One region of the Burkholderia sp. YHN3-13 genome, then DNA from elsewhere that is predicted to be linked to it. Evidence: riboswitches for the same ligand, from Rfam matches in the RefSeq annotation. Region 1 holds a riboswitch; the other holds the start of a gene.

Region 1 (15,223 bases):
CGAGCGGTCGAGCTTGACGATGTCCGGCCGTGCGCGCCAGACGCGGTCGAAATTCGAGAATCCGGTGCCGAAATCGTCGATCGCGATCAGGAAATCGCGATGCTGGATCATGTCGATCGTGCGGGCGAGCGCGGCTTCGTCGCGCGCCGGTTGCTCGACGACCTCCAGCACGATGCGGTTCGGCGGCAACCCGAAATGCCGGCACAGCGCCTCGACGAACTCGCGCTGCACGAGGCCCGTATCGAGTACGCGCGGCGTCACGTTCAGGAACAGCCAGCCGTCGCCGATTCCCTGCGCGACGAAGTTGGCCGTGTGCAGGCAGCGCGCGAGCCGGTCGAGCAGCAGCGCGTCGGCGTCGGCACGCGTCTTGTCGAAGAGGGCGGTGGGCGAGAGCAGCGTGCCGTCCGCGTCGACGACGCGCAGCAGCGCTTCGTAGCCGACGACGCGCTTGTGCGTGATCGACAACACGGGCTGGAACACGCTGCGCAGCGTCGTGGTGCGAAAGGTGGCGACCCAGCCGCCGGGCGTCGGCGTCAGGCGTTCGAGCAGGGCGTCGAGCGACAGGTCGCGGGCGGGCTTCATGTCAACGGTGCCCGGGAGCGTACGGTGGCGCGGGAGCGGGCCGCCACGCCGATGCGGTCGCACGCGCAGGCGGACGCGAAAGAACGTGGTACATCGAGGCCGCCTCGTGCGGATAAGTGTTTCGAGTGTACCGGGATTGCAGCGGCGCGCGTATCAGGGTAACTCCAGACGCAAACGGTACACGGCCCGGCCATGGCAACGGCGCGGGGGTGCCGGGTGCCGTTCGCGTGCGTGCCGCGCATGACCGTCACGCAGCGGCGGGCGCTGCCGGCGCACATGACAACCCGACCGCATGGCGAATGGTAAAGGGCGGGGGGGACGAAAAATCCCGGCGGCGGAGACAGGCACGAACGAGATCCGCCGTCGGATGAATGCGGGTGCGCGGTGCCGCCATCCGCGATGCGTTGGCGCCCGCGCCGGATCCTCAGGCCGCTTCGCCGCCGCGCGGCCGGATGCCGGGAATCCGCTTGATCACGCCGGTCGCGAGCGCGGTGCCGACGAGTACGATCGCGCAGCCTTCGATCATGACGGCCGACACGTGTTCGCCCAGGAACAGCGCGCCCCACAGCAGCCCGAACACCGGGATCACGAACGTCACGGTAATCGCGCGGGCGGGGCCGACATGCGCGATCAGGTAGAAGAAGATGAAATACGCGATGCCGGTGCACGCGATGCCGAGGGCGAGTACCGCGCCCCAGGCGTGGGCGCTGACCGGCGCCGCCGGCCAGGTGGCGATCGCGAACGGCAGCAGCAGGAGGGTCGAGCCGATCATGCTGCCGGCCGCGTTGACGAGCGGATCGACGCCACCGAGCGTGCGCTTCGTGTAATTGGCCGCGATGCCGTACAGCAGCGTCGCGCCGAGCGCCGCGGCGGCAGCGAGCGCGGTCGCGCTGGCGCCCGTGTCGCCGTGCGCGTTCGCGATCTGGTTCCACACGAGCGTGAGGACCCCGGCAAAGCCGATCACGAGGCCGAGCGCACGCGGCAACGACAGCTTGTCCTTCAGCCACAGGTACGCGACGAGCGCGCCCCACAGTGGCGTCGTCGCATTGATCACCGACGTGAGCCCGGCCGACAGCGTCAGCTCGGCGAACGCGAACAGGCAGAACGGGATACCCGAGTTCAGTGCGCCGACGACGAACAACGGCCACGCATGGCGGCGCAATCGCGCACCGAGGTCGGCGGGTTTGAAGCGCGTCAGCGCGAAGCCGGTGAGAAACAGCGCGCCGATGCCCACGCGCAACGCCATCAGCGGCGCGACGCCGAGATCGATCACGCCGATCCGGATGAACAGGAACGACGCGCCCCACAGGGCAGCGAGCACGGTCAGCAGGAAGGCGTTCTTGGGTGACATCGATCGTGAGGGCGGGGACGGGATGCGATGAATCTTACACCGCGTTACCGCGCCGTCGTTTCACGATTCGATGAAACGACAAGAAACGGAATATCGCCGGTCGAGGGGGCAGGGCGCCACCCGTCGGCGGCCGTGCCCGGTCAGTGATGGCGCCAGCCGCCGCGTCCGCCGAAACCGAAATTGAGCGACAGCGCCGGTCCCCAATAGCCGCCCCAGGCAGGCGCATAGGCCGGCGCCGGATAGTAGTAGGCGGGGCCGGGATCGACGTACACGGGCGCCGGCTGCACCGGCGCGGCCGTGTAATAGCCGCCGGGATAGTAGCCGTACGGGTAGTAGCAGCCGGCGAGCGTCGTGCAGACGAGCGCCGCCGCGACGAGGGTCCTGTTCATGATGTCTCTCCGGCGGAGCCGGCAATCGGCAGATGCTTAAGCTTAGGCCGCGCGCCGATGACACGGTGTGCAAAACGGTAACCGATCATTTCCGGGCGGCTGCCGCGCCTATTGCGGCGCCGCATGCGAAAACGGCGCTTCCGCATCGCGGAAACGCCGTCTGGACGAAGGTTGCGCCGGGTCCGGCCGGCGGCTTACTTGCCGACCTGGTTACCGATGATGCCGCCGGCTGCCGCACCGCCGAGCGTCGACAGTGCGCTGCCGCCGATCGCCGCGCCGGCGACACCGCCGACACCCGCGCCGATTGCCGTGTCGCGCTGACGTCGTGACATCGAATCGCAGGCCGACAGGCTGGCCACCGTCGCGACGAGAAGCGCGCATACCCCAAAACGCCGAATCGAGTTCATGATCGTTGTCCTTGTGGTAGTGAGCGGAGGTCGCGCGACCGGCTGGCGGCCGCGCATGACCCCAATCTACGCGCCGCTTGGCGGGGCTGCTGTAAGGACTTGTTAAGGCTTGCGCGGTTTCGTAATCAATTGTTTCCCGTGCCGCCGCAGGCACGCGACATGCGCAAAAAAGCCCGCTCGAAAGCGGGCTTCGTGCATCGCGATGCGACCCGGCGCGGATCGCTGCTTGCGCTTACTGACGGTGATAGATCTCGGCGCCGGTCTTGACGAACTCGACCGCCTTCACTTCCATCCCTTTCTTCAGCGCCTCGGTTTCCGACACGCCCTGCTGTGCCGCGAACTCGCGCACGTCCTGCGTGATCTTCATCGAGCAGAAGTGCGGGCCGCACATCGAGCAGAAGTGCGCGACCTTCGCCGAATCCTTCGGCAGCGTTTCGTCGTGGAATTCGCGCGCCTTGTCCGGATCGAGACCGATGTTGAACTGATCTTCCCAGCGGAACTCGAAGCGTGCCTTCGACAGCGCGTTGTCGCGCACCTGCGCGCCCGGGTGACCCTTGGCGAGGTCGGCGGCGTGCGCGGCGAGCTTGTACGTGATGATGCCTTCCTTCACGTCGTCCTTGTTCGGCAGGCCGAGGTGTTCCTTCGGCGTCACGTAGCAGAGCATCGCGGTGCCGAACCAGCCGATCATCGCCGCGCCGATGCCCGACGTGATGTGGTCGTAGCCCGGTGCGATGTCGGTCGTCAGCGGCCCGAGCGTGTAGAACGGCGCTTCCTTGCACCAGTCGAGCTGGAGATCCATGTTCTCCTTGATCAGCTGCATCGGCACGTGGCCGGGGCCTTCGATCATCACCTGCACGTCGTGCTTCCACGCGATCTGCGTGAGCTCGCCGAGCGTCTTCAGCTCGCCGAGCTGCGCTTCGTCGTTCGCGTCGTAGATCGAGCCGGGACGCAGGCCGTCGCCGAGCGAGAAGCTCACGTCGTACGCCTTCATGATCTCGCAGATCTCTTCGAAGTGTTCGTACAGGAAGCTTTCCTTGTGATGCGCGAGGCACCACTTCGCCATGATCGAGCCGCCGCGCGACACGATGCCCGTCATCCGGTTCGCGGTGAGCGGCACGTACTGCAGGCGCACGCCGGCGTGGATCGTGAAGTAGTCGACGCCTTGCTCGGCCTGCTCGATCAGCGTGTCGCGGAAGATTTCCCACGTGAGGTCCTCGGCCTTGCCGTTGACCTTCTCGAGCGCCTGGTAGATCGGCACCGTGCCGATCGGCACCGGGCTGTTGCGGATGATCCACTCGCGCGTTTCATGGATGTGCTTGCCGGTCGACAGGTCCATCACCGTGTCGCCGCCCCAGCGGATCGCCCACGTCATCTTGTCGACTTCCTCGCCGATCGACGACGTGACGGCCGAGTTGCCGATGTTCGCGTTGATCTTCACGAGGAAGTTGCGGCCGATGATCATCGGCTCGGATTCCGGGTGGTTGATGTTCGCGGGGATGATCGCGCGGCCGCGTGCGACTTCGTCGCGCACGAATTCCGGCGTGATCTCGGCCAGCGCATTCGCGCCGAAGGCCGCGGCGCCGAATGCCTGGCCCGGGTGCTGGCGGCCCATCATCGCGGCGAGCTTCGCGCCGTTCGGGCCGCTCGACTTCAGGCTCTCGATGTATTCGGCGCGGCGCTGGTTCTCGCGGATCGCGATGTACTCCATTTCCGGCGTGATGATGCCCTGGCGCGCGTAGTGCATCTGCGTGACGTTCTTGCCGGCCTGGGCGCGACGCGGGTTGCGGTGCAGGCCGGGGAAACGCAGGTCGGCCGTGGCCGGATCGGCCGCGCGCTCGAGGCCGTACTGGCTCGACAGGCCGGAGAGCACGTCGGTGTCGCCGCGTGCCTCGATCCAGCGTTGGCGCAGCGCGGGCAGGCCTGCACGGATGTCGATCTTCGCGTCCGGATCGGTGTAGGGGCCCGACGTGTCGTACACGTAGATCGGCGGATTCTTTTCGCCGCCGAAGCCGGTCGGCGTGTCGGCCTGCGTGATTTCGCGCATCGGCACGCGGATGTCGGGCTGCGAGCCGGTGACATAGACCTTGCGCGAATTCGGCAGCGGCGCGACGGCAGCCGCGTCGACGTGGGCGTCGGCGGACAGAAACTTCGGATTGGCGTTCATTCGATCTCCTGTGTCGGCCCGAGTCGGCGCTTCGGCGCTTACTCGGGCCCCATGCAAAGCAATTGTGGGGCGCGAGCTAAGCAGGAGACGAGATTCGTGAGGCGGCGGGTTTCGTCAGAGGGATGGCGGCGAAATCCGTACGCTTCCCTGCGCTGGCATTATCCAGATCAGGTTCAAAGGGTATTTCTCACCCGCAATGCCGGTTGTTTGACCGGGCGCATTGCAGGACCCCCGCGTTAGCAAGGGCACACGATACACCGGCTTGGCGGCGGTTTCAACCGGGAGCGGAGCGGATGCCGCCGGGCGATCGCTTGATCGCCGCGGCCGGACCGGGCGGGGTGCGCCGCAGCAATCGCGGCCGCCGAACGGCTTCCCGGTGGGGCCGCCCAGGGCCGAGCGGTGCAGCATTCGCGTCTTCATTTTCGGCGTCTAGAATTTTTTTTTGACATCGCTGTCATTTCCGGCGGTGTGCTCCGTCTATTCGGCTCCTAAACCCATGTAGTGGAGAGATGTCATGAAAAACGTATTCCTGGTTGCCTGTGTCGCCGCGCTTGCCACGATCGCAACGGGCGCATATGCGCAGAACGATGCGATGTCGAAGGACGGCATGTCGATGTCGAAGGACGCGATGGGCCACGACGCGATGGCCAAGGACGGCGCGATGAAGAAGGACGGCATGAAGAAGGACGGCATGAAGCACGACGCGATGAAGAAGGACGCGATGGGCCACGACGCGATGTCCAAGGGCGACGCGATGAAGAAGGACGCCATGAGCCCGTCGAACTGACGAATGCGCGGGGCGCGACCGGCAGCACGCATCGCGTCCCGCCCCGACGCCTCAATCCGGGAGTCTTCATCATGCAAACGGTTCCTGTCACGGATCGCACGAGCACGCCGCCGCCCGCGCCCACGATTCATCCGCCGTGGGTGCGCGTGAGCCACTGGCTCAACGCGCTCGCGGCGATCCTGATGGCGCTGTCGGGCTGGCGCATCTACGACGCGTCGCCGATCTATCCGTCATTCACGTTCGCGCACGGCATCACGCTTGGCGGCTGGCTCGGCGGCGCGCTGCAATGGCATTTCGCGGCGATGTGGCTGCTGGTCGCCAACGGGCTGTTCTACCTCGCGATGTCGATCGCGACGGGGCGCTTCGCGCGCAAGCTGCTGCCCGTCACGCCGGCATCCGTATGGCGCGACATCCGCGCCGCGCTCGGCGGGCGGCTCGCGCATGACGACCTGAGCGTCTACAACGCGGTGCAGCGTGCCGCGTACCTGACCGCGATCGTCGATCTCGTCGTGCTGGTGCTGTCGGGGCTCACGATCTGGAAGTCCGTCCAGTTTCCGCTGCTGCGCGAACTGTTCGGCGGCTACGACAACGCGCGCGTCGTGCATTTCTGGGCGATGTCGCTGCTGGTCGCCTTCTTTGTCGTCCATGTCGCGATGGCGCTGCTGGTGCCGCGCTCGCTGCTCGCGATGCTGCGCGGCCGCTGACCTGCCCACCGCGGGCGAAGGAAATCATCATGTCGGAATCCGAAAAAAGCCGCGACGAGCCGCGCTGGACGCTCGACCGCAAGTCGCTCGAACTCGACGTGCGCCGCGAGCTCGAGATGCCGTCGCGGCGGCTCTTCAACCGGCGCGTCCTGACGCTCGGCGGCCTCGCGATGCTGACCGGCTGCACGTTGCAGGACGACGCGTCGGTCAACACGTTTCTCGAGAAAGTGTCGCGCATGAACGATCGCGTGCAGGCTTGGCTGTTCAACCCCGACCGGCTCGCGCCGACCTACACCGAGGCCGACATCACGCGTCCGTTCCCGTTCAACGCGTACTACGGGATCGACGAAGTGCGGCACGTCGATGCGTCGACGTATCGCCTCGTGCTGTCCGGCCGCGTGACGGGCAAGCGCGTGTGGACGCTCGACGAGCTGCGCGCGCTGCCGCATGCGGAACAGATCACGCGGCACATCTGCGTCGAAGGGTGGAGTGCGATCGGCCGCTGGGGCGGCACGCCGTTCGGCGCGTTCCTCGCGCGCGCCGGCGCCGACACGCGGGCGAAATACGTCGGCTTCAAGTGCGCGGACGATTATTACGAAAGCATCGACATGCCGACCGCGCTGCATCCGCAGACGCTGCTCGCGCTCGAGTACGACGGCCGCCAGTTGCCGCCGGAGTACGGCTTCCCGATGAAGCTGCGGATGCCGACCAAGCTCGGTTACAAGAATCCGAAGCACATCATGGAAATCTTCGTGACCGATACGTTCCCGGGCGGCTACTGGGTCGATCAGGGCTACAACTGGTTCGGCGGATCGTGAGCGGCGCGCGGGGCGCGCGCGTCCGGCACGCGGATTCGCGCACCTGAAGATCGACAGGCGGGCCGACCGCAGCGGCCCTGTTCGCGAACGCGTCGAGCCGACCCGTCGTCCGTCACGACCGGCGCGACGGACGGACCGGCGCGCACGGCGGGCCGTTTGGCCGACGCCGGATTCGACGGCCCCGGATTGCGCGGGTGCGCGCGCGTTCCGCTCATCCGGCCCCGGATTTCATCCGCGTGCGGGCCGAAAAATGTCGCGCCGAAACGTCAGTCTTTATGCTTTCAGACAGGTCTGACGATGCTTTCGAATCCTTGATGCCATAATGCCGAGCGTGTGCAGCCGAAGCGGGTGCGCACGTTTTTTTTGTCCCTCTGCCGCCGCTCGCCGGTTCTCTTTCGTCGCCGTTCGCACTGCCATGTCGTTCCGCACGTTCGCTCTGCCTTTCCGGTCCCGCCAGGACCGTTTGCCGGCATGGCCGGCGTCTTTCAGCGGGGCACGCGGCGTGACGTGCGGGCGGGCTGCACGATGACGCCGCTCGACCGCCTGCTCGATTTCCTCGCGCGCTTTTCGTTCCGGATCCGCCTGCCGCAAAGCCGCGGCGGCCGGGTCGCGCTGGCGCTCGTGTTCATCTATTTCGTCTGGGGTTCGACCTACAGCGGCCTGCATTTCGCGCTGCAGTCGTTCCCGCCGCTGCTGCTGTCGGGGCTGCGCAACCTGCTCGGCGGGATCGGCCTGTTCATCTTCGCGCTGCGACGCAAGCCCGAATGGCCGACGCTGCTCGAAATTCGCAACGCGGGGATCGTCGGCACGATGCTCGTCGCGCTGTCGTCCGGCACGATCGCGCTGGGGATCAGCTCGGTCAGCAGCGGCTCGGCCGCGGTGATGGTGGCGACCGTGCCGCTGTTCGCGACGGTGATCGCGGCGGTGGCCGGGCGGCCCGTGACGAAGGGCGAGTGGGCGGCCGTCGCGCTCGGGATGGTCGGTATCGTCGTGCTGAACTCGGGCGGCGCGGCGGCCCGGAATTCGGCACTGGGCACGATCTGCGTGCTGGCCGGCGCGCTGTTCTGGGCGGGCGGCGCGCACCTCGCGACGCGGCTCAGGCTGCCGTCGGACCTGTTCCTGTCGACGTCGCTGCAGATCGGCCTCGGCGGCCTGATTTCGACGCTCGTCGCCTGGCTGATCGGCGAACGCATCGAACAGGTGATGGTGGGGCCGGTGTTCGCGTTCCTGTACCTGATGGTGTTCTGCACGATGGCCGCGTATGTCGCATACGGCTATCTGATCCGCCATACGAGCCCGATCATCGCGAGCAGCTGCATGTACGTGAACCCGATCGTCGCGGTCGCGCTCGGTGCGCTGCTGCTCGGCGAGCCGGTGACGATGGCGACCGTGGTCGCGACCGTCGCGATCCTCGGCAGTGTCGCGCTGTCGTTCGTGTTCGATCCGGCGCGTCGGCCGGCGGCACGGGCGGCGGCCGACGGTTCGGCGGCCGTGGCGGCCGAGCACGCGCCCGCGGCGGCGGCCGATGCCGCCCCCGAGCAGATCGCGATTCCCGAAGCGGCGCCGATCCTCGCGCCTTCCGCCGTTCCGCTCGCGGTGCCGGCGCCGGCTGCCGTGATGGATCCCGCCGCGGTGATCGACCCGGCACCGGCGTTCGCGCCGCCGCCCGTCGACGAACCGGCCGTGCCGCGCGCCGACGCGTGACGCCGCCGTGGCCGGCCGCGCTCAGCCGTGCCGGCCGCCGCGATGGTGGGACCAGCCCGCGAGCGCGGCGAACAGCAGCCCCGTCGCGCACATGCCGGTCCAGCCGAACGCATGCCATGCGGCAACCCCGACCGACGAGCCGAGCGCGCCGCCGATGAAGTAACACACCATGTACACCGTGTTCACGCGGCTGCGCGCGTCGGGCTTCAGCGCATAGATGCGCGACTGGTTGGAGATCTGCGCGGCCTGTACGCCGACATCCAGCACGATCACGCCGATCACGAGTCCGGCGAGGCTCGAACCCGACACCGCAAAAATCACGAATGACAACGCCAACAGCGCGATCGCGAGCGAGATGATCGCGCGCGGGCCGCGCGTGTCCGCGAAGCGGCCGGCGTACGGCGCCGCGAGCGCGCCGGCCGCCCCGACGATCCCGAACAGGCCGGCAGCCTGCGGGCCGAGATGGAACGGCGCGCCGGCGAGCAGCAGCGTCAGCACGGGCCAGAACGCGCTGAACGCCGCGAACAGCGCGGCACCCGTCAGCGACGCCTCGCGCAGCCCGCGCAGTTCGACGGCCAGATGCCACATCGAGCCGAGCAGCTTGCCGTACGACAGCGTCGACGTCGGCGAACTGCGCGGCAGCCGCATCACGATCACGGCGGCGAGCACGACGAGTGCCGCGACCGACGCGGCGAACACCGCGCGCCAGCCGAAATACTCGGCGACGAAACCGGCGGCCGTGCGCGCGAGCAGGATGCCGAGCAGCAGGCCGCTCATCACGGTGCCGACTGCATGCCCGCGTTCGGCGGGCGGCGCGATTTCGGCGGCGAACGGCACGGCCTGCTGCGCGATGGTCGCGAGGACGCCGATCGCGAGGCTCGCGGCGGCGAGTACGGCCAGCGACGGCGCGGTGGCCGCCACGATCAGCGCGACCGACAGGCCGGCGATCTGCATCAGGATCAGCCCGCGGCGGTCGAACCGGTCGCCGAGCGGCGCGAGCAGGAACATGCCGGCGGCATAACCGAGCTGCGTCGCGGTCGGCACCGCGCCGATCCATGACGCGCCGTCGGGAAAAGTCGAGCGGAAGCTGTCGAGCAGCGGCTGGTTGTAGTAGATGTTCGCGACCGATACGCCCGCGATCGTCGCGAGCAGCAACAGCAGGCTGCGCGAGTAGTGGGGCGAGGCGGTGTCGGTCGGACGGTCGGTGGAGGCGGTGGACATGGCTGCGCGGACGGAGTTGGACGGCGTGGCGAGCGTCGGGTGCACAGGCGGGCCGAGCGCCGGTCGAGGCTGCCGATCATACCGGAGCGACGCGAATCCTGCCGGGCAGGCGGCGAACCGGCCGCCGCCCGCCGCCGTGCGTGCCGCAAGCCGTCAGTCGACCAGTTCGCCCGTCGGTTCGTAGAACGGATACGGGCCGGCGCCTTCGTCGACGTACACGTGATGCGACGTCATCCCCGTATCGGGCGCATAACGATGGACCGCGAACGCCGGCGGTTCGAGCCGGAACGCGGACGGCGCGTCGGCCCGCAGGTCGAACGCCACCTGATGCGCGGGCGACGGCACCGCCGCCGCGAGCGTGCCGCCGAAGCGCGTGAACATCGTGCGGTGCACGTGGCCGCACAGCACCCGCTCGACGTTCGGATGACCGCGCAGCAGCGCGTCGAGTTTCGCGGCAGCGGCCGGCGCGAGGCGCAGCTTGTCCATATGGCCGATGCCCGCCACGAACGGCGGGTGATGCAGCGCGACGATCACCGGCCGGTCGCGTGCGGCGTCGAGCTGCGCGGCGAGCCACGCGAGCCGTGCGTCGCACAGATCGCCGTGACTCGCGCCGGGCACCTGCGAATCGAGCGCGAGCACGCGCACCGCGCCGACGTCGAGCGCGTACTGCACGAATGCGCCGTCCTGCAATTCGGCGCGCGCGGCAAACGCACGGCGCAGCCCGGCGCGGTCGTCGTGGTTGCCGATCATCAGGTAGTACGGAATCTCGAGCGCCGCGAGCAGCCCGCGCAGGTTGCCGTACTCTTCGTCGTGGCCGAAGTCGGTCAGGTCGCCGGTAACGAGCACGGCGTCGGGACGCGGCTCGAGCGCGTTCAGCTTCGCGATGCAGCGCGCAAGCGCGGCCGCCGTGTCGACACGCCGGTACGCGAGCTGGCCCGGACGCTTGATGTGGAGATCGCTGATTTGAGCAAGCAGCATCGTCGTTCCTCGGAATCGTCTGTTTGTTGTCGCGGCGCTGTCGTGCGCCGCGGTGGGGGCTGCAGGAATGATGCCCGAACGACGGGTCACGCGCCGAGCGCGATCAGGCCTTCCGGTGCGATCGTGAGGCCGACCGCCGTGCCGCGTGCGAGCGCGATGCGGCCCGGCACGTCGATCACGAGCGCATCGGGTGCCGCGTGTTCGATCGTGAGCCGCGTGCGCTCGCCGAGGAACGCGCACGCGCCGACCGCGCCGCGCAGCGGCGCATGCGCGGGATCGGCGAGCTGCGCGTCCTCCGGGCGGAAGAACCATTCGTCGGCGGCGTGCGGCGTCGCGATCGCGCCGCCCGTCGTCACCAGCGCGCCGTCGCGCCATTGCCCGGCGAGCCGGTTCAGCGTGCCGATGAACTGTGCGACGGTGCGGTTCGCCGGGTGGTAGTAAATGTCGCGCGGCGTGCCGATCTGCTCGATGCGGCCCGCGCCCATCACGACGATCCGGTCGCCGAGTTCCATCGCCTCGGCCTGGTCGTGCGTCACGTAGACGGTCGTCACGCCGAGCTCGCGCAGCAGCGTGTTCATCTCGCGGCGCAGCACGTCGCGCAGTTTCGCGTCGAGCGCGGTCAGCGGTTCGTCGAGCAGCAGCACGCGCGGCCGCACCGCGAGCGCGCGGGCCAGCGCGACGCGCTGGCGCTGGCCGCCCGACAGCTGGTCGACCGGCTTGTCCGCATGCGCGTCGAGCCGCATCATCGCGAGCAGTTCGTCGACGCGTTCACGCAGCGCGCGCGGCTCGGTCTTGCGGATCTTCAGCCCGTAGCCGACGTTGCCGCGCACCGTCAGGTTCGGAAACAGCGCATAGTTCTGGAACACCATGCCGACCTGCCGGCGCTCGATCGGCAGCGCGGTGACGTCGTCGTTGCCGAACGCGATCGTGCCGCCGGCGTCCGGCGTGTCGAGGCCCGCGATCAGGCGTAGCGTGGTCGTCTTGCCGCAGCCTGACGGCCCGAGCAGCACGAGTGTCTCGCCCGCGCCGATCGACAGGTCGAGCGGTTCGAGTACGCGCGTGCCGCGGAACGTCTTCGCGCAATGGGTCAGCGTGATGGGAGTGGAATCGAGTTTCATATCTGCGAAAAATTCAGCGCGGGCGCTGCTTGAGCGCACGTGTGCCGGACGGATCGACGCCGAGCCACTGCATCGCGACGAGGAGCGGCAGCGTCATCAGCAGGAACAGGATCGTGTACGCGCTGCCGACTTCGAGGCGCAGCGACGCATAGGTATCGGCGAGCCCGACCGGCAGTGTCTTGGTGTCGGGCGTGTGCAGCATCCACGTGAGGTTGAATTCGCCGATCGACAGCGTGAGCACCGCGAGCGCGCCCGCGACGATGCCGGGGCGCAGGTTCGGCAGCACGATCGTGACGAAGCGCGTGACGAACGACGCGCCGAGGCTCGCCGCGCCTTCCTCGAGCGTGCGCAGGTCGGCGCCGGCCGCGACGGCGGCCACCGCGCGCACCATGAACGGCAGCGTGAACACGACGTGGCCGACGACGATGAACCACAGGCTCATCCGGAACGCGGTGAAGCCGCCGTACACGACCAGCAGCGCGAGTGCCGACGCGAGCCCGGGCAGCGCGACCGGCAGCACGAGCGCCTCCTCGATCGCGCGTGCGACGCGGCTCTTGCTGCGCGCGAGCGCATAGCCGGCCGGCACGCCGGCGACGAGCACGATCGCGAGCGTCGCGAACGCGACTTCGAGCGACAGCGCGACCGAGCCGTGATACTGCTGCCACACCTGTTCGAGCCAGCGCAGCGTGAGGCCGCTCGACAGGCCGCGGAAATAGTTGACGGTCAGGCCCGCGAGCACGGACATCCCGACGGGCACGATCAGGAACGCGCACAGCAGCAGCGTGACGCCCCATTGCAGCGCGGCGATCGCGCGCGCGCCCGTGACGTGCGGCGCGCGCCGCGCGACGCCGTTCGCCTGCGCGGGAGCGGGCGCCGGTGACGGCGCGGAGGAGCTGGAAAGCGATTGCATGCGGGAATCCTCAGGCCGCCGCGGCGGCGGTGTGGCCGGTGAAACGGCGCGCGAGCGCGAGCACGGCCCAGGTGACGATGCCGAGCACGATCGACAGGCCGGCCGCCGTCGCGATGTTCGCGTTCAGCGTGAATTCGGTATAGATCGTCATCGGCAGCACGTTCAGGTCGGTGGCGAGCGTGAAGGCGGTGCCGAAGGCGCCCATCGCGGTCGCGAAGCAGATCGCGCCGGCCGCGATCAGCCCGGGCGCGAGCGCGGGCAGCACGATGTCGACGAAGATGCGCCACGGCGACGCGCCGAGCGAACGCGCGGCTTCCTCGAGCGACGCATCGAGCTTCGACGCGGCCGCGATCACGGTGACGATCACGCGCGGAATCGAGAAGTACAGGTAGCCGACGAACAGGCCCGCGACCGAGTACGCGAATACCCATTTGTCGCCGGTGAGCTTTGCCGACAGCATGCCGATCAGCCCCTGGCGGCCGGCGAGCATGATCACCATGAAGCCGACGACGACGCCCGGGAACGCGAGCGGAAACGTGAGCAGCGCGAGCAGCACGCGCTTGCCGGCGAACTCGCGGCGCGCGAGCAGGAGGCCCGAGATCGTCGACAGCGCGAGCGTCGCGAGCGTGACGCCCGCGGACAGCGCGACCGTCTCGCCGAGGCTCTTCATGTAACGCGCATTGCCGAGCAGCGCCGCGTAGTGCGACAGGAACGCGCCGTCGGCGGATACCTGCACGAGCGCCGCCATCGGCAGCAGCCAGAACGCGGCGAACACCGCCAGCGCCGGCGCGACGAGCGCGACGCGCCAGCGCAGCGGAAAAGTCAGGTCGAGCATCGATTGTGTCCTGCCGCTTACTGCATCACCTGCAGGTACTGCTGGCCGAACGCCTGCTGGCCGGCCGCCATCTTGCCGAAGTCGACCGATTTCGCGCGTGCGTACTCGCTCGCCGGCAGGAACTTCGCGGCGACGTCGGCGCCGAGCGCCTGCGCGCGCACCGGGCGCAGGTAGGCGTTGGCCCACAGCTTCTGGCCTTCGTCCGACAGCACGAAGTCGAGCACTTTCCTGCCGTTCGCGTCGTGCGGCGCACCCTTCACGAGGCTCATCACGTACGGCACGGCGATCGTGCCTTCCTTCGGAATCACGAACTCGACGTTCGCGCTGTCCTTGTACTTCGCACGATACGCATCGAAGTCGTAGTCGAGCAGGATCGGAATCTCGCCGGACAGCACGCGTGCATACGCAGTCTGTTTCGGCACGATCGGCGCGTTCGCCTTCAGCTTGCGGAACCAGTCGAGGGCCGGCTTGAAGTTGTCGAGGCTGCCGCCCAACGCCTGGTTGACGGCGACCGCGCCGGCATAACCGACGAAGGCGCTCGACGGATCGAGATAACCGACCATGCCCTTGTATTCGGGTTTCAGCAGATCGGCCCACGAACGCGGCACCGGCTTGCCGTCGAGCGCGTCCTTATTCACGAAGAAGCCGAGCGTGCCCGAGTGGATCGCGAACCAGTAGCCTTGCGGATCCTTCAGGTTCGCGGGAATGTCGTTCCAGTGCGCGGGCTTGTACGGCGCGATCACGCCCTTGTCCTTCGCCTGGAAGGCCGACGACACGCCGAGGTAGACGACGTCGGCGACCGGGCTCTTCTGTTCGGCGATCAGCTGCGCGATCGACTGGCCCGAATTCTTGTTGTCGAACGGCACGCGGATGCCGGTCTTCTGCTTGATCGCCGCGATCTGCGCGGCCCAGTCGGCCCATTCCGGCGGGCAGTTGTAGCAGATCGCCGTTTCGTCGGCGTGGGCGGCGGGCGCGCCGGCGACGAGCGCGGCAAGGGCAAGCGGCGCGGCAAGCGCGCGCAGCAGCGAGGTCAGGCGAAAGGACACGGTGGGTCTCCGGGCGAGTGGGTGGTGCGCTGGGGTGGTGGGGTGGTCGGGGGCGGCCTGCGTTCAGGCCTGGCGCCGTTGCAGATCGATGGACGGCGGTGCGACCGTCGCGCCGTCGCGCACCGCATGCGGCAGGATCAGCGACGTGCGCTCGAGCGTCGCGCCGCCGATGCATTCGACGAGACGCCGCCACGCGTGACGGCCGATGT
Region 2 (15,223 bases), on a different contig from region 1:
GAGCGCCGCGCGCTTCAACTTCAGCGCGGCCTGGTTCACGACGAGGCGCGACGAGATCGCCATGATCTCCTCGACCTCGACCAGATTGTTCGCCTTCAGCGTGCCGCCCGAGCTGACGAGGTCGACGATCGCGTCGGCCAGCCCGACCAGCGGCGCGAGCTCCATCGAGCCGTACAGCTTGATCAGGTCGACGTGCACGCCCTTCGCGGCGAAGTGTTCGCGCGCCGTTTCGACGTACTTCGTCGCGACGCGCAGGCGTGCGCCCTGGCGCACGGCGCTCGCGTAATCGAAGCCGGCCGACACCGCCACCGACATCCGGCAGCGCGCGATGTTCAGATCGATCGGCTGGTACAGGCCCGAGCCGCCGTGCTCGACCAGCACGTCCTTGCCGGCCACGCCGAAATCGGCCGCGCCGTATTCGACGTAGGTCGGCACGTCGCTCGCGCGCACGATGATCACGCGCAGGTCCGGGTTCGTCGTCGGCAGGATCAGCTTGCGCGACGTTTCCGGATCCTCGGTCACCTGCACGCCGGCCGCGGCGAGCAACGGCAGGGTTTCCTCGAAAATCCGGCCCTTCGACAGGGCGAGGGTCAGCGGCGCGGTCATGCTTGGCTCCCGGAAAGGCGGCGCACGTTCGCGCCGACGGCGGTCAGTTTGGCTTCCATGCGGTCGTAGCCGCGGTCCAGGTGATAGATCCGGTCGACGAGCGTTTCCCCGTCGGCGCGCAGCCCGGCGATCACGAGGCTCGCCGACGCACGCAGGTCGGTCGCCATCACGTTCGCGCCGGACAGCTTCTCGACGCCCGTCACGAGCGCGGTATTGCCGTCGATCGTGATGTTCGCGCCGAGCCGGTTCAGCTCCTGCACGTGCATGAAGCGGTTCTCGAAAATGGTTTCGACGACCTGCGCGGTGCCCGTCGCGACCGTATTGAGGGCCATGAACTGCGCCTGCATGTCGGTCGGGAACGCCGGGTATTCCGACGTGCGGATCGTCACGGCCGACGGGCGGCGGTCCATCTTCACGCGCAGCCAGCTGTCGCCTTCCTCGATCGACACGCCGGCTTCGCGCAGCTTGTCGATCACCGCGTCGAGAATGTGCGGGCGCACGCCCGTCAGCATCACGTCGCCGCCGGCCGCCGCGACCGCGCACAGGAACGTGCCGGCCTCGATGCGGTCGGGGATCACCGAATGGCGCGCGCCGTGCAGCCGCTCGACGCCCTGGATCACGAGGCGATCGGTGCCGATACCGTCGATCTTCGCGCCCATCGCGACCAGCAGGTGGGCGAGATCGCTCACTTCCGGCTCGCGCGCGGCGTTTTCGATCACCGTCTCGCCGTCTGCCAGCGTCGCGGCCATCAGCAGGTTTTCCGTGCCCGTCACCGTGATCATGTCGGTCACGATGCGCGCGCCCTTCAGGCGCTTCGCGCGCGCTTCGATGAAGCCGTGCTCGATGCTGATCTCGGCGCCCATCGCCTGCAGCCCCTTGATGTGCTGGTCGACCGGACGCGCGCCGATCGCGCAGCCGCCCGGCAGCGACACCTTCGCCTCGCCGAAGCGCGCGAGCAGCGGGCCGAGCACGAGGATCGACGCGCGCATCGTCTTCACGAGCTCGTACGGCGCGACGAGGTTGTCGACGCGCGACGCGTCGAGCTGCACGCGGCAGCCGTCGGTCTCGCTCTTCACGCCCATCTGGTTCAGCACCTTCAGCGTGGTGCGCACGTCCTTCAGGTTCGGCACGTTGTCGAGATCGACCGGATCGGCGGTGAGCAGCCCCGCGCACAGGATCGGCAGTGCGGCGTTCTTCGCACCCGACACGACGATCTCGCCGGACAGACGGTTACCGCCTTCGATCACGAGCTTGTCCATCCCCTGTCCCTGCGATTCCCCGTTGGCGGCCGGGTGTGCCGTGGCGACGCTCTTGACGGCGTCGCGCTCGTTGACGGTGACTTGCACTCAGTGATTTCCGGTTATGCGTTCTGCCATTCGGCGGGCGTCAGCGTCTTCATGCTGAGCGCGTGGATTTCCTGCTTCATGCGATCGCCGAGCGCCGCATAGACGAGCTGGTGCCGCTGGATCGGCCGCTTGCCCTCGAAGGCCGCCGACACGATCGTCGCGAAGAAATGCTGGCCGTCGCCTTCGACTTCCAGATGCGTGCAGGCGAGACCGCCGGCGATGTATTGCTTGACCTGTTCGGGAGTCGGCAACATGGTGTAAGGCTCCTGTCGGCGGCGGCGCCCCGGGAGGCGGCCGCAGCCTGTCGATATCAATGACGCAGTTTGTAGCCGGTCGCGAGCAGCCGCATCGCGATCAGCGCGAGCAGCACGAAGAAACCGGTAACGATCGCGAGGCTCGCGAACGGGTTGATGTCGGACGCGCCGAAGAACCCGAAACGAAAGCCGTCGATCATGTAGAAAAACGGATTGAGACGCGAGATCTCGCGCCACACGGGCGGCAGCGAGTGCGTCGAATAGAACACGCCCGACAGGAACGTCAGCGGCATGATCAGGAAGTTCTGGAACGCGGCGAGCTGGTCGAACTTCTCGGCCCAGATCCCGGCGATCAGGCCGAGCGTGCCGAGGATCGCCGAGCCGAGCAGCGCGAACGCAATGATGAACAGCGGCGCCGCGAAATGCATCGGGATAAACCAGATCGTCACGACGAACACGCCGGTGCCGACCGCGAGCCCGCGCACGACCGACGCGAGCACGTACGCGCCGAAGATGTCGCGGTACGACAGCGGCGGCAGCAGCATGAACACGAGGTTGCCGGTGATCTTCGACTGGATCAGCGACGACGAGCTGTTCGCGAACGCGTTCTGCAACACGCTCATCATCACGAGGCCCGGCACGAGAAAGCTCACGTACTCGACGCCCGGATACACCTCGACGCGGCCCGACAGCGCATGACCGAAGATCGTCAGGTACAGCAGCGCCGTGACGATCGGCGCGAGCACCGTCTGGAACGACACTTTCCAGAAACGCAGCAGTTCCTTGTAGAACAGCGTCCGGAAGCCGCTGCCCGGCACGCGCCGGGCCGTGCCCAGCGCCCCTTCGGCCGGCAGCGAACGCAGTTCGCGCGGGGATTGTTGATTCATGCCAGACCCTCGATCACCTCGGCCCCGTTCATCACCTGGACGAACACATCCTCGAGGTCGGCCTTGCGGACCTCGATCTCGTCGAACGTGCTGCCTGCCGCGCGGCATTGCGCGAGAATGCGTTCGACATCGTCGTAGCTCGTGAGACGCAGCAGGTGCTCGCCCGGCGCGCGCGCGGCGGGGTCGGTCTCCAGCCCGCGCAGCTCGGCCGGCAGCGCGCCCGTCGCGAGCCGCAGATAGAGCTGCAGCCCCGCGAAGCGGCGCAGCAGCGCGTCGGTGCGGTCGAGCGCGACCACCTCGCCACGGCGCAGCATCGCGATGCGGTCGCACAGCGACTCGGCTTCCTCGAGGTAATGGGTGGTCAGCACGATCGTGTGACCCTCGCGGTTCAGGCGCGAGATGAATTTCCACAGCGTCTGGCGCAATTCGACGTCGACGCCGGCGGTCGGCTCGTCGAGCACGATCACGGGCGGCCGGTGCACGAGCGCCTGCGCGACGAGCACGCGGCGCTTCATCCCGCCCGACAGCGCGCGCATGTTCGCGTCGGCCTTCTCGGTGAGGTCGAGATTGGCCATCACTTCGTCGATCCAGTCGTCGTTGCGGCGCAGCCCGAAATAGCCGGACTGGATCCGCAGCGTCTCGCGGACGGTGAAGAACGGGTCGAAGACGAGTTCCTGCGGGACGACACCCAGCGCGCGGCGCGCACCGCGGAAGTCCTTGACGACGTCGTGGCCGCGCACCGAGATACTGCCTTCGTCGGCCCGGGCGAGCCCGGCGAGGATACTGATGAGCGTGGTCTTGCCTGCGCCGTTGGGGCCGAGCAGACCGAAAAACTCGCCTTCCTCGACCGACAGGCTGACGCCCTTGAGCGCCTGAAGCGACTTGTAGCGCTTCTTGACGTGACGGATTTCTATGGCTGACATGACTGTGCGCGACGCCAGGGCCGCGACGCCTATTCTGTGCTTGCTGCGAAAGAAAATGGGGGCCGGACGCCGATTGGCTGCCCCGCAAAACGCTTGATTATAGGGCAAACCGGCTGGGGGAGCCGGCGCCGGAGGCGCGCGGCCTGACGCGTGCGCGCGCCAGCTGGCGCGGCAGGCTCCGGTCGGACAGGGTCAATGTCGCCCGGTGCCGTCGATGAGCGCGTCGACGCCGTAGGCGCGCGCGAGGCTGGCGAGCTTCGGCGGGAGATTGAGGATGTCGAGGGTCGCGCCGCGCGACATGGCGGCACGTTGCCATGCGAGCAGCACGGCGAGCGCGGACGAGTCGAACTGCGTCAGCGCCGCGCAATCGACGGCGGTGGCGCCCGCGCCGATGCGCGCAAGACCGTCCGCGAGCGCGGACTTCGCGCTCGCGACGGTCAGCGAGGAGCCGGCTTCGAAGCCGCTCACGACGCTTGCTTGCCGGCGGCAAGTTGCTGGTTGCGCTGCGTCAGGAACTGGATCAGGCCGTCCACGCCGCTTTGCTGGATCTTTTCGTTGAACTGCTGCTGGTACGTCTGGATCAGCCACGCGCCGAGCACGTTCAGGTCATACACCTTCCAGCCGTTCGCCGACTTGTACAGGCGGTAATCGATCTGGACCGGCTGGCCGTTGTTCATCGCGACCGTCTTGACCACGACATCGGTATCGGCCGGATCGGCGCGGAACGGCGGGTACTGGATCTGCTGGTCCGGCTTCAGCTGCGCCAGCGCGCCCGAGTACGTGCGGATCAGCAGCAGCTTGAACTGCTCCTGAACCTGCTGCTGCTGCTCGGCCGTTGCCGTGCGCCAGTTGCGGCCCATCGCGAGCTGCGTGGTGCGGCGGAAATCGGTGTACGGCAGGATGTCCTTGTTGACGATCGAGATGATGCGGTTGGTGTCGCCCTGCTTGATCGTCTGCTGCTTGACTTCGTCGAGCACCTGCTGCGTCGCCGTCTTGATCAGCGACTGCGGGTTCGACTGGTCGACTTGCGCGTGAGCCGCGCTGCCGAACGAGAACAGCGCCGCGAATACGGGGATCAGGAACAGTTTTTTCATCATAGTGACCTGCATGAATGAGTCGATGCGAAGGTTGGAGCAGGTAGCTTACGCGCAAGTTCGCGCACGCTACCGACTGAATCGTTTCCGGCTGTAACGAATGTAAATCCGTCAGTGCAGCCGGATGCTCGGGAAACGGAACCCGCCCGGCGACGGCGGCGCCACCTGCATCGCCGGCACGTTCGTTTCGCTGGCCGGATTCGGTCCTTCGGCCGTGCCCGAGGCCGGCGCGGCAACCGCCGCGCCCGATGCCCCCGCCGGCGCGGTCGCGCCGCTCACCGCTGCCGCGCCCGCCGTACCGGCCGCCGCCGGTGCCGCGCCGTCGTCCGGCAGATCGTACTTCGGCAGCGCGTCGTTGCTCGACGTCGCGGCGGCCTCGCCGCGCGCGTTGCTGATCAGCATCTGGCGGCGCTGCAGGTACGCGTTGCGCACGAACGAATACTTGTCGAGCGCCGCGGCATCCAGCACGTCGCCCGCGCCGAGCAGGTTCGCACGCGTGTTGACGAGGTTGACGCCGAACAGGCCCCAGCTCAGGCCGTCCGGCTTCACGTAGGTGAGCGGATTGCCGACGTAGTCGACGCCGAGGCCGGCCGTGTCGCGCAGCGTGCTCGGGCCGAGCAGCGGCAGCACGAGGTACGGGCCCGACGGCATGCCGTAGCGGCCCATCGTGATCCCGAAATCGGCCGTGTGCTTCGGCAGCTTCGCGATCGTCGCGACGTCGAACAGGCCTCCGACGCCGAACACCGTGTTGATCACGACGCGCATGATGTCGCCGACGCCGTCCGCGATCCGCAGCTGCACGATGTTGTTCGCCGCGATGTAGACGTCGCCGATGTTCGAGAAGAAGTTCGTCACGCTGTCGCGCACCGGCTGCGGCACCACGTACTGGTAGCCCTTCGCGACCGGTTTCAGCGCGTAGGTGTCGACCGTGTCGTTGAACTTGTACATCGTCCGGTTGAAGCCTTCGAGCGGATCGCCCTTGGTCGGCGTCTGCACGGTCGCGCAGCCGCTCAACGCGGCGGCTGCCGCTATCGCCAGCGCGGCGTGCCTGATGCGGATCGTCTGCATGGTCATTACCCTCTTCTATTCTCTCGTGTGGTTATTGGGCCGCCGAACCGGACGCGGCGGACACCGCCGACGCCGGCACCGCCACCGGAGCCGGCGCAGCCGGCGCGCCGGCTGCCGGCTTCGCACCGCCCGCATCGGCGGCCTTGCTGTACAGGAACTGGCCGATCAGGTTCTCGAGCACGATCGCCGACTGCGTCATCGAGATCGTATCGCCCGACTTCAGCATTTCCGTGTCGCCGCCCGGATCGAGGCCGATGTATTGCTCGCCGAGCAGGCCCGACGTCAGGATCTTCGCCGACGAATCCTTCGGGAACGGGTACTGGCCGTCGATGTCGATCGTCACCAGCGCCTGGTACGTGTTCGTGTCGAAGCCGATCGACTTCACGCGGCCGACCACGACGCCGGCACTCTTCACGGCCGCGCGCGGCTTCAGCCCGCCGATATTGTCGAATTTCATCCGGACCGAGTAGGTCGGCTGAAACGACAGCGAGCTCATGTTGCCGACCTTCAGCGCCAGGAACAGCACCGCAAGGAAGCCCACCACCACGAACAGGCCGACCCAGAAGTCGAGAGCAGTCTTTTTCATCGTCATCCCAAAATTTGGCTTGGCTGAGGCTTAGCTGAACATCAGCGCGGTCAGCAGGAAATCGAGGCCGAGTACGGCGAGCGACGCGAACACAACCGTCTTGGTGGTCGCGCGCGACACGCCTTCGGGCGTGGGCTTCGCTTCATACCCCTGATACAGCGCAATGAAGGTCACGGCGAACCCGAACACGATGCTCTTCAGCACGCCGTTGCCGACGTCGGCCCAGACCTGGACCCCGCCCTGCATCTGCGACCAGAACGCGCCCGGATCGACGCCGATCAGCACGACGCCGACGAAGTAGCCGCCGAGCACGCCGACCGCGTTGAAGATCGCCGCGAGCAGCGGCATCGCGATGATGCCCGCCCACATGCGCGGCGCGATCACCGTCTTGATCGGGTCCACCGCCATCATTTCGAGCGCGGTGAGCTGCTCGCCGGCCTTCATCAGGCCGATCTCGGCCGTGAGCGACGTGCCCGCGCGGCCCGCGAACAGCAGCGCGGTGACGACCGGGCCGAGCTCGCGCACGAGCGACAGCGCGACCAGCAGGCCGAGCGCCTGCTCGGACCCGTAGCGGTTCAGCGTGTAATAGCCCTGCAGGCCGAGCACGAAGCCGACGAACAGCCCCGACACGGCAATGATCACGAACGAATAGTTGCCGAGGAAGTGGATCTGCTTCGTGACCAGCCGCGGCCGGCGCAGCAGCGGGAAGAATTGCAGCACGAGGCGTACGAACAGCCGCGTGCCGTAGCCCGCGCGCTCGAGGCCGCCGATGACGTAACGTCCGATCGCGCTGATCATGCGCGCCCTCCGCCGAGCCCGAAATCCGCTGCAAGCGGCGGGCTCGTGTAATGAAATTTGAACGGGCCGTCCGGCGCGCCGTCGATGAACTGCCGCACGCTCGGATCGGTCGACGCGCGCAGCTCGTCGGGCGTGCCCTGCGCGAGCACGCCGCCGTTGGCCAGAAAGTACACGTAGTCGGCGATCGCGAACGATTCCGGCACGTCGTGCGTGACGAGGATCGAGGTCGCGCCGAGCGCCTGGTTCAGCGTGCGGATCAGGTTCGCGGTGATGCCGAGCGAGATCGGGTCGAGGCCGGCGAACGGCTCGTCGTACATGATGAGCTGCGGATCGAGCGCGATCGCGCGGGCGAGCGCGATCCGGCGCGCCATCCCGCCCGACACCTCGGACGGCATCAGGTCGCGCGCGCCGCGCAGGCCGACCGCGTTGAGCTTCATCAGCACGAGGTCGCGGATCAGGTCTTCGGGCAGGTCGGTATGCTCGCGCAGCGCGAACGCGACGTTCTCGAACACCGACATGTCGGTAAACAACGCGCCGAACTGGAACAGCATGCCCATCTTGCGGCGCAGCGCGTACAGGCCGTCGCGCGTTTGCGCGCCGACGTCGGCGCCGTCGAACAGCACCTGGCCGCGGCGCGCGCGCACGAGGCCGCCGATCAGGCGCAGCACGGTGGTCTTGCCGCAACCCGAGCCGCCCATGACCGCGACGACCTGCCCGCGCCCGAAGCGCAGGTTCAGGTTGGACAGGACGAGGCGGTCGCCGTAGCCAAAGTCGACGTCGCGAAGTTCCAGCAGGGTCTCGGTAGGAGTGGGGCTCACGGAGCTGACAGTCCTTTTACGCAGAACGCCGAATTATAGGGCCTGCATTGGAATGATGTCGTGACGCCGTTCCGGGCCCGGCGGTCAATGATTGTCAAATTGTCCGGGAAAACATTGCTGCAGCGCAATAAGCGCCGTCCGATAATCGGCGGCGCCCGTGACCGCGCTGACCACCGCGACGCTGCCGACGCCCGTCGCCAGCACGGCCGGCAGCGTGTCGAGCCCCACCCCGCCGATCGCGACGAGCGGCGCCCGCGCGCTGGCGAAGCGCGCGTAGCGGGCAATCCGCGCGAGGCCCTGGGGCGGCGCGGCGACGGCCTTCGTGGCGGTCGCGTAGACGGGGCCGAGCGCGAGGTAGCTCGGGCGCGCGTGCAACGCCCGCAACATCTCGTAATAACCGTGGCTCGAAAGTCCGAGCCGCAGGCCCGCGCGCGCGATCGCGGCCAGATCGGCCGTTTCGAGGTCCTCCTGCCCCAGATGAACGCCGTACGCGCCTTCATCTACCGCGATCTGCCAGTGATCGTTGATGAACACGCGCGCATCGGGATAACGACGCCCCGCCGCGACCGCACGCGCGATTTCCCGGCGCAGCGCGTCCGGCGTCGCGCCTTTCACGCGCAGTTGCACGGTCCGCGCACCGCCCTCGAGCACGCGCTCGACCCACGCCGCGTCCGGCACGACCGGATAGAGGCCGAGTTGCGCGGGACACGGCGCGAATGCCGGCTCCGGCGCGGGCGGCAGCCCGGCGACACGCGGAAACCGCGCGGCATCGACCGGCCACGCGTCGGCGGCGCGCGTCTCGTCGCCGTCTTGCCACGCCAGCGCGAGCACCAGCGCGTCGACCGGCGCGAAGCCGCAATCGAGGAAGGCGGCGAGCGCCGCGATCCAGTCGTCCGCGAGCGGATGCGCGGCTTCGAGCGCGTAACGCGCGCCCGCCGCATGCAGCACCGCGCCCTGCTCGTCGAATTCGATCGCGACCGCCTCCGGCGAGGCCGGCCGCGACGCGGCCGACGCGCGCGCCTGCGCGGCGCGGTCGCCGGCGGACACGATCAGCACGTCGCCGTCGGACGGCACGTCGGGCGCCGCCACGCAGAGCCGCCACGGCGCCGCGCCGTCCGGCCAGTCGCCGAGGCGGGCGCGAATCCGTTCGGCCGCTTCGGCCAGCTCGTCGGCCGGCGGCCAGAATGCGTCGGCGAAGCGCGCGCTCATGCGCCACCCCCGTCCTGGTGCCAGAACGGCATCCCGACGACCGGCGTGCTCGCGTGCGCGGTCTCGCGTGCGTCCATCGGCCCGGCCAGGTACGCGGCGCGCCCCGCCTCGACGCCCTGCGCGAACGCGCGCGCCATGATCTCCGGGTGCGTGGCCTGCGACACGGCCGTGTTCAGCAGCACGCCGTCGAAGCCCCACTCCATCACCTGGCACGCGTGCGACGGCACGCCGAGCCCCGCATCGACGATCAGCGGCACGTCCGGCAGCCGCTCGCGCAGCACGCGCAGGCCGTACGGGTTCACGATGCCCTTGCCCGTGCCGATCGGCGCGCCCCACGGCATCAGCGCCTCGCAGCCGACGTCGAGCAGGCGCCGGCCGATCACGAGATCCTCGGTGCAGTACGGCAGCACCTTGAAGCCGTCCTTGACCAGTTGCGCGGCGGCCTCGATCAACCCGACCGGATCGGGCTGCAGCGTGTAGTCGTCGCCGATCAGCTCGAGCTTGATCCAGTCGGTGCCGAACACCTCGCGCGCCATGTGCGCGGTCGTCACGGCCTCGGCGACGGTCTGGCAGCCGGCCGTGTTCGGCAGCAGCGGCACCGCGTGGCGCTTGAGCAGGTCGAAGAAGCCGGCTTCTGCGGTGCCGCCCGTCATCTGGCGGCGCAGCGCGACCGTCACCATCCCGGGACGCGACGCGTCGATCGAATCGGACAGCGACTGCAGCGACGGATAACGCGACGTGCCGAGCAGCACGCGGCTTGCGAAGGTTTCGCCGTACAGCGTCAGCGCGTCGGCGGAGGTGAGGGACGTCATGTCGTTTTCCTGGAAGAGCGGGGACGAACCGGCGGCGCTCAGCCGCCCGCGACGGGGTGCACGACGTCGAGCTTGTCGCCCGCCGCGAGCGCGCGCGCCGCATGCTGCGTGCGCGCGACGAAATTGCCGTTCAGCGCGACCGCATACGGCGGCCGCGCGCCGTACGCGGCGAGCGCGTCGGCCACCGTCGCGCCGTCGGGCAGCGTCAGGGTCTGTTGGTTGATCTGGATATCCATGAGGCTCGGTCGGATTCGGTCGGCGGCGCGCGTCAGGCCGGCTGGCGCGCGTCGCTGCGGTGATGAAGGAGCGTCGGCCAACGCGCGGCGTCGCGCCACGCGGCGAACGCGTCGGCATCGCCCAGCGCGCCGCCGAGCGCGGCTTGCGCGCACGCGACGGCTGCCTGCGCGACTTCCGGCGCGATCATGAAGCCGTGCCGGTACAGACCGTTGACGGCGAGTGTCGATGCGCCGTCCCAGATCACCGCCGGGCGGTGATCGGGCAGCGTCGGCCGGCACTGCGCGTTGAGTTCGAGAATGCGTGCCTCGCCGAACGCCGGATGCACGGAGAACGCCGCGCTCAGCAGTTCGAGCGCGGAGCGCACGCTGACGGGCGACATGTCCTCGCCCTCCACCTCGGTCGCGCCGATCACATAGAGATCGTCCTGCTTCGGCGCGATGTACAGCGGGTAGCGCGGATGCAGCAGCCGCACGGGCCGCGTGAGCCCGATGCCGGGCGCATGCACGCGCGCGACTTCGCCGCGGATGCCGCGCAGCGCGGGCAGCGCGGATTTCGCGCCGAGCCCGCGGCAATCGATCGTGAAATGCGCGGCGGGCAGGTTGGCATCGTCGATCGCGACGTGCCAGTGAAGGTCGACGCCGCGTTCGGCGAGGCCCGCCGCCAGCGCGCGCAGCGCCTGGCGATTGTCGAGCTGCCCTTCGCGCGGCAGCAGCAGGCCGCGGGCGAAACGGCCCGCGAGCGTGGGCTCGGCCGCATCGACCTGCGCGCCGGCGAGCGTCACGAAACCGCCGTCGAGCAGGTCGGCCGGCGCGTTCGCGCGCACCCGCCGCTCGAACAGCGGCGCCTCCGCGCGGTCCGCGTGGTGCCAGACGACGAGCGTGCCGTGATGCTGGAAAAAAACGGGTTCGGGCAGTTCCGCGAGCCATTGCGGCCAGCGTTCGAGCGACGCGGCGCCGAGCTCGGTGATCAGCCGCTCCGCGCTCGCCGCTTCCGCGAGCGGCGCGAGCATCGCGGCCGCGATCCAGGCAGCCGACTGCTCGCCGTCCGGGCCGCCGCGCTCGTACAGCGCGACGCGATGCCCGTCGCCCGCGAGCCGCCACGCGATCAGGCGGCCGACGAGGCCGCCGCCGAGCACCGCGAAATCGGGCCGTGCATCCTGGACGTTCATCGCGCGCCCTCCGCGCGAATACGCACGACGAGCGTCGACGCGCGCGCGCCGCCCCATGCGAACGCATGCGGCATCGGGGCGGGAATCAAGCAAAAGACTGAAGATTGTGCGGTCATCATTCCTTCCGTAACGCGCAATGCGCGTACCCAAAAGGACGAAACCGGCAGCAAAGGCCGGCCGGGCGGGACTCGGGCGCTGACCATATGGGATGGCGGCCAGCGCGGCCCGGCGGGATCAGAAACTTCCCTCGCCGGTATTACCCGGATCGGGTGCAAAGGGTTTTTCTCAGCCTCGCCGCGCCGCCCGGAACATCCGCCGGCCGCGCCACGAAGCACCCCTGTTTCGTCGTCGGCCATTAGACCATAAAAGCCGAAAGCGCCGCAAACTGTCCCCGTGGGGCAAATTCGCCGTCGGCCCGCGCCGCTCTGGCACAATGCCCGCAGGCCGGCCGCGCGAGCGGCCGGTTGCCGCGTCACCGCCGGCCCTTAAGCGCCGTTTAAGACGCGCGGGCGACCATCGCTGCGCCCGCCGTCCGTCGGCGCCGCGCCCCGGCATGCCGTATCGCGGCGCGCGCCCGGCTTCGCCCGGCCCGCGCGCCGGCTACTCATCAGGAAGCACATGACCCAATCGATCGATCCCGTCCGCTCCGCCTCCGACGCGCCGCAGGACGAGCGCCCGGTATCCGCATGGAGCCTCATCAAGCCCTACTGGGTATCGTCCGAATGGAAAATCGCGTGGGGCCTGCTGGTCACGATCATCGCGATCAACCTCTGCGTGGTCTGGATCAACGTCCGGCTGAACAAGTGGAACGCCGAGTTCTACAACGCGCTGCAGTCGAAGGACGTCCGCGACTTCCCGAATCTGCTGATGCAGTTCTCCGCGCTCGCGTTCGCGTTCATCATCCTCGCGGTGTACGGCCGCTACCTGCGGCAGCTGCTCGGCTTCCGCTGGCGCCAGTGGCTCACCGACCGCTTCCTCGGCCAGTGGCTCGGCGATCGCGCGTTCTACCGGATCGAACGCGACCGCCTCGCGGACAACCCCGACCAGCGGATCACCGACGACCTCCAATCGTTCGCGACCACGACGCTCGCGCTGTCGCTCGACCTGCTGTCGACGGTCGTCACGCTCGTGTCGTTCATCACGATCCTGTGGTCGCTCGCCGGCGCGCTGACGTTCACGCTCGGCGCGACGCCGATCTCGATTCCCGGCTACATGGTGTGGGCGGCCGCGCTGTACGCGGTGATCGGCTCGCTGATCATCCAGAAGGTCGGCCATCCGTTGGTGTCGATCAACTACCAGCAGCAGCGCGTCGAGGCCGATTTCCGCTTCGGGCTGATCCGCGTGCGCGAGAACGCCGAGCAGATCGCGTTCTACGACGGCGAGAAGACCGAGGCGGCCAACGCGCAGGGCCTCTTCATGCGCATCCGCGACAACTGGTGGCGCGTGATGAAGTACACGAAGCGGCTCACGTTCGTGCTGAGCTTCTACGGGCAGATCGCGATCATCTTCCCGCTCGTCGTCGCCGCGCCGCGCTATTTCGCGGGCGCGTTCTCGTTCGGCGTGCTGATGCAGATCTCGTCCGCGTTCGGCACCGTCAGCGATTCGTTCTCGTGGTTCATCAACAGCTACTCGACCCTTGTCGAATGGCGCGCCACCGTCAACCGTCTGCGCGAATTCAAGCGCGTGATGGGCACGTCGCACCTGAAGGAAAGCCTGTCGCCCGCGACCGAGCACGGCGGCATCAACCTGCACTACATCGACGACGCGAAGCTGTCGACGTCGGCGCTCAAGCTCGCGCTGCCGAACGGCAACGCGCTCGCCGACATCGGCAACGTGACGATCGAGCCGGGCTCGCGCTGGCTCGTGATCGGCAAGTCGGGTTCCGGCAAGAGCACGTTCATGCGCGCGCTCGCGGGCCTGTGGCCGTTCGGCGACGGTGCGATCGATGCGCCGGTCGGCGCGCGGATGATGTTCGTGCCGCAGACGAGCTACCTGCCGATCGGCACGCTGAAGGCCGCGCTCACCTATCCGGCGACACCCGACACGTTCAGCGACGAAGCCTGCCGCGACGCGCTGCGCGCGTGCCGCCTCGAGGATTACGTCGAGCGCCTCGACGAGACCGCGCACTGGACGCGCGTGCTGTCGCCCGGCGAGCAGCAGCGTCTTGCCGGCGCGCGCGTGCTGCTGCACAAGCCCGACTTCCTGTTCCTCGACGAAGCCACCAGCGCGCTCGACGCCGACAACGAGGCACGCCTGTATCACCTGTTCGCCGAACGGCTGCCGAAGGCCGCGATCGTCAGCATCGCGCACCGCGAGTCGCTGGCCGCGTTCCACGTCGGCACGATCAACGTCGAACGCGCGAACGCCGGCGACAAGGTCGCCGCGTGAGCGCACGCGCGCGCATCGCGCTGATCACCGGCGCAGGCGCGGGGATCGGCGCGGCGCTCGCACGACGGCTCGCGGCGCCCGGCGTCGCGCTGGCGCTGCATGCGCGCGGCGCGGACGATTCCGCGCGGGCGCGGCTCGCCGAAGTCGCCCGTGCGTGCACGACGGCCGGCGCCGAATGCATCACGCTGACCGGCGATCTCGGCGAACCGGGTCTTGCCGCCGCGCTCGTCGATACCACCGCCACGCGCTTCGGCGGGCTCGACCAGCTCGTCGCGAACGCCGGCTTCGCCGCGCGGCAATCCTTTTCCGATCTTTCCGCGGACACGCTCGCGTGCGCCTTCACGGCGATGCCCGGCGCGTTCTCGGCGCTCGCGGGCCGCGCGCGGCCGCTGCTCGAAGCGTCGGTCGCCCCGCGCATCGTCGCGGTCAGCTCGTTCGTCGCGCACCGTTACCGCGCCGATGCGCCGTTCGCGGCGACCGCCGCCGCGAAGGCCGCGCTCGAATCGCTCGTGCGCTCGGCGGCCGCCGAATTCGCCGCGCGCGGCATCACCGTGAACGCCGTCGCGCCGGGCTTCACGCGCAAGGACCACGGCCCGAGCGCCGGCAACGCCGCCGCGTGGGCGCAGGCCGAACAGGCGACACCGCTCGGCCGGATCGCCGAACCCGACGATGTCGCCGCGCTGATCGCATTCCTGTTGTCCGATGCGGCGCGGCAGATCACCGGCCAGGTCATTCACGTCGACGGCGGCCTGACGCTCTGACGCGTCCTTCCCTCCCCCTCCTTGCCCGCACGAACCCGTCCCCGCCTTTTTGGCACGCGGGGCCGCGCCCGTAAAATAACCGCCACGCGGCAGCGCGAGACAAGACGAGAGGGGGCGGCAAGCATGCAGGCATTCCAGTGGTTCAACGAACTGTCGACGCGCGAGCGCCGGACGCTGTACGCCGGCTTCGGCGGCTACGCGGTCGATGCGTTCGACTTCATGATCTATTCGTTCCTGATTCCGACGCTGATCGCGACCTGGGGCATGT

The links. A riboswitch is a leader RNA that binds a small molecule or an ion and turns the genes downstream of it on or off. The one in region 1 is predicted to bind thiamine pyrophosphate.
Region 2: another riboswitch for thiamine pyrophosphate. It lies ahead of AC0KUR_RS26085 (FAD-dependent oxidoreductase); the one in region 1 lies ahead of thiC (phosphomethylpyrimidine synthase ThiC).

Annotation. Positions count from the first base shown of each region.
Region 1 covers NZ_JBVVNQ010000010.1:164,200-179,422, forward strand. The annotation lists gene AC0KUR_RS22580 (sensor domain-containing phosphodiesterase) at 1-582, opposite strand, end outside; gene AC0KUR_RS22585 (DMT family transporter) at 1,007-1,933, opposite strand; gene AC0KUR_RS22590 (hypothetical protein) at 2,074-2,322, opposite strand; gene AC0KUR_RS22595 (glycine zipper 2TM domain-containing protein) at 2,517-2,729, opposite strand; gene thiC (phosphomethylpyrimidine synthase ThiC) at 2,962-4,893, opposite strand; TPP riboswitch at 5,020-5,136, opposite strand; gene AC0KUR_RS22605 (pentapeptide MXKDX repeat protein) at 5,408-5,680, shown strand; gene AC0KUR_RS22610 (cytochrome b/b6 domain-containing protein) at 5,752-6,384, shown strand; gene AC0KUR_RS22615 (molybdopterin-dependent oxidoreductase) at 6,414-7,202, shown strand; gene AC0KUR_RS22620 (EamA family transporter) at 7,728-8,906, shown strand; gene AC0KUR_RS22625 (MFS transporter) at 8,928-10,127, opposite strand; gene AC0KUR_RS22630 (phosphodiesterase) at 10,281-11,105, opposite strand; gene AC0KUR_RS22635 (ABC transporter ATP-binding protein) at 11,192-12,223, opposite strand; gene AC0KUR_RS22640 (ABC transporter permease) at 12,237-13,133, opposite strand; gene AC0KUR_RS22645 (ABC transporter permease) at 13,144-13,968, opposite strand; gene AC0KUR_RS22650 (ABC transporter substrate-binding protein) at 13,986-15,014, opposite strand; gene AC0KUR_RS22655 (LacI family DNA-binding transcriptional regulator) at 15,078-15,223, opposite strand, start outside.
Region 2 covers NZ_JBVVNQ010000013.1:118,761-133,983, forward strand. The annotation lists gene hisG (ATP phosphoribosyltransferase) at 1-606, opposite strand, end outside; gene murA (UDP-N-acetylglucosamine 1-carboxyvinyltransferase) at 603-1,952, opposite strand; gene AC0KUR_RS26025 (BolA family protein) at 1,967-2,206, opposite strand; gene AC0KUR_RS26030 (ABC transporter permease) at 2,263-3,093, opposite strand; gene AC0KUR_RS26035 (ABC transporter ATP-binding protein) at 3,090-4,016, opposite strand; gene AC0KUR_RS26040 (STAS domain-containing protein) at 4,209-4,484, opposite strand; gene AC0KUR_RS26045 (MlaC/ttg2D family ABC transporter substrate-binding protein) at 4,481-5,110, opposite strand; gene AC0KUR_RS26050 (MlaA family lipoprotein) at 5,222-6,178, opposite strand; gene mlaD (outer membrane lipid asymmetry maintenance protein MlaD) at 6,210-6,770, opposite strand; gene mlaE (lipid asymmetry maintenance ABC transporter permease subunit MlaE) at 6,795-7,562, opposite strand; gene AC0KUR_RS26065 (ABC transporter ATP-binding protein) at 7,559-8,380, opposite strand; gene thiE (thiamine phosphate synthase) at 8,465-9,589, opposite strand; gene AC0KUR_RS26075 (thiazole synthase) at 9,586-10,401, opposite strand; gene thiS (sulfur carrier protein ThiS) at 10,440-10,637, opposite strand; gene AC0KUR_RS26085 (FAD-dependent oxidoreductase) at 10,670-11,806, opposite strand; TPP riboswitch at 12,032-12,155, opposite strand; gene AC0KUR_RS26090 (ABC transporter ATP-binding protein/permease) at 12,425-14,194, shown strand; gene AC0KUR_RS26095 (SDR family NAD(P)-dependent oxidoreductase) at 14,191-14,955, shown strand; gene AC0KUR_RS26100 (MFS transporter) at 15,079-15,223, shown strand, end outside.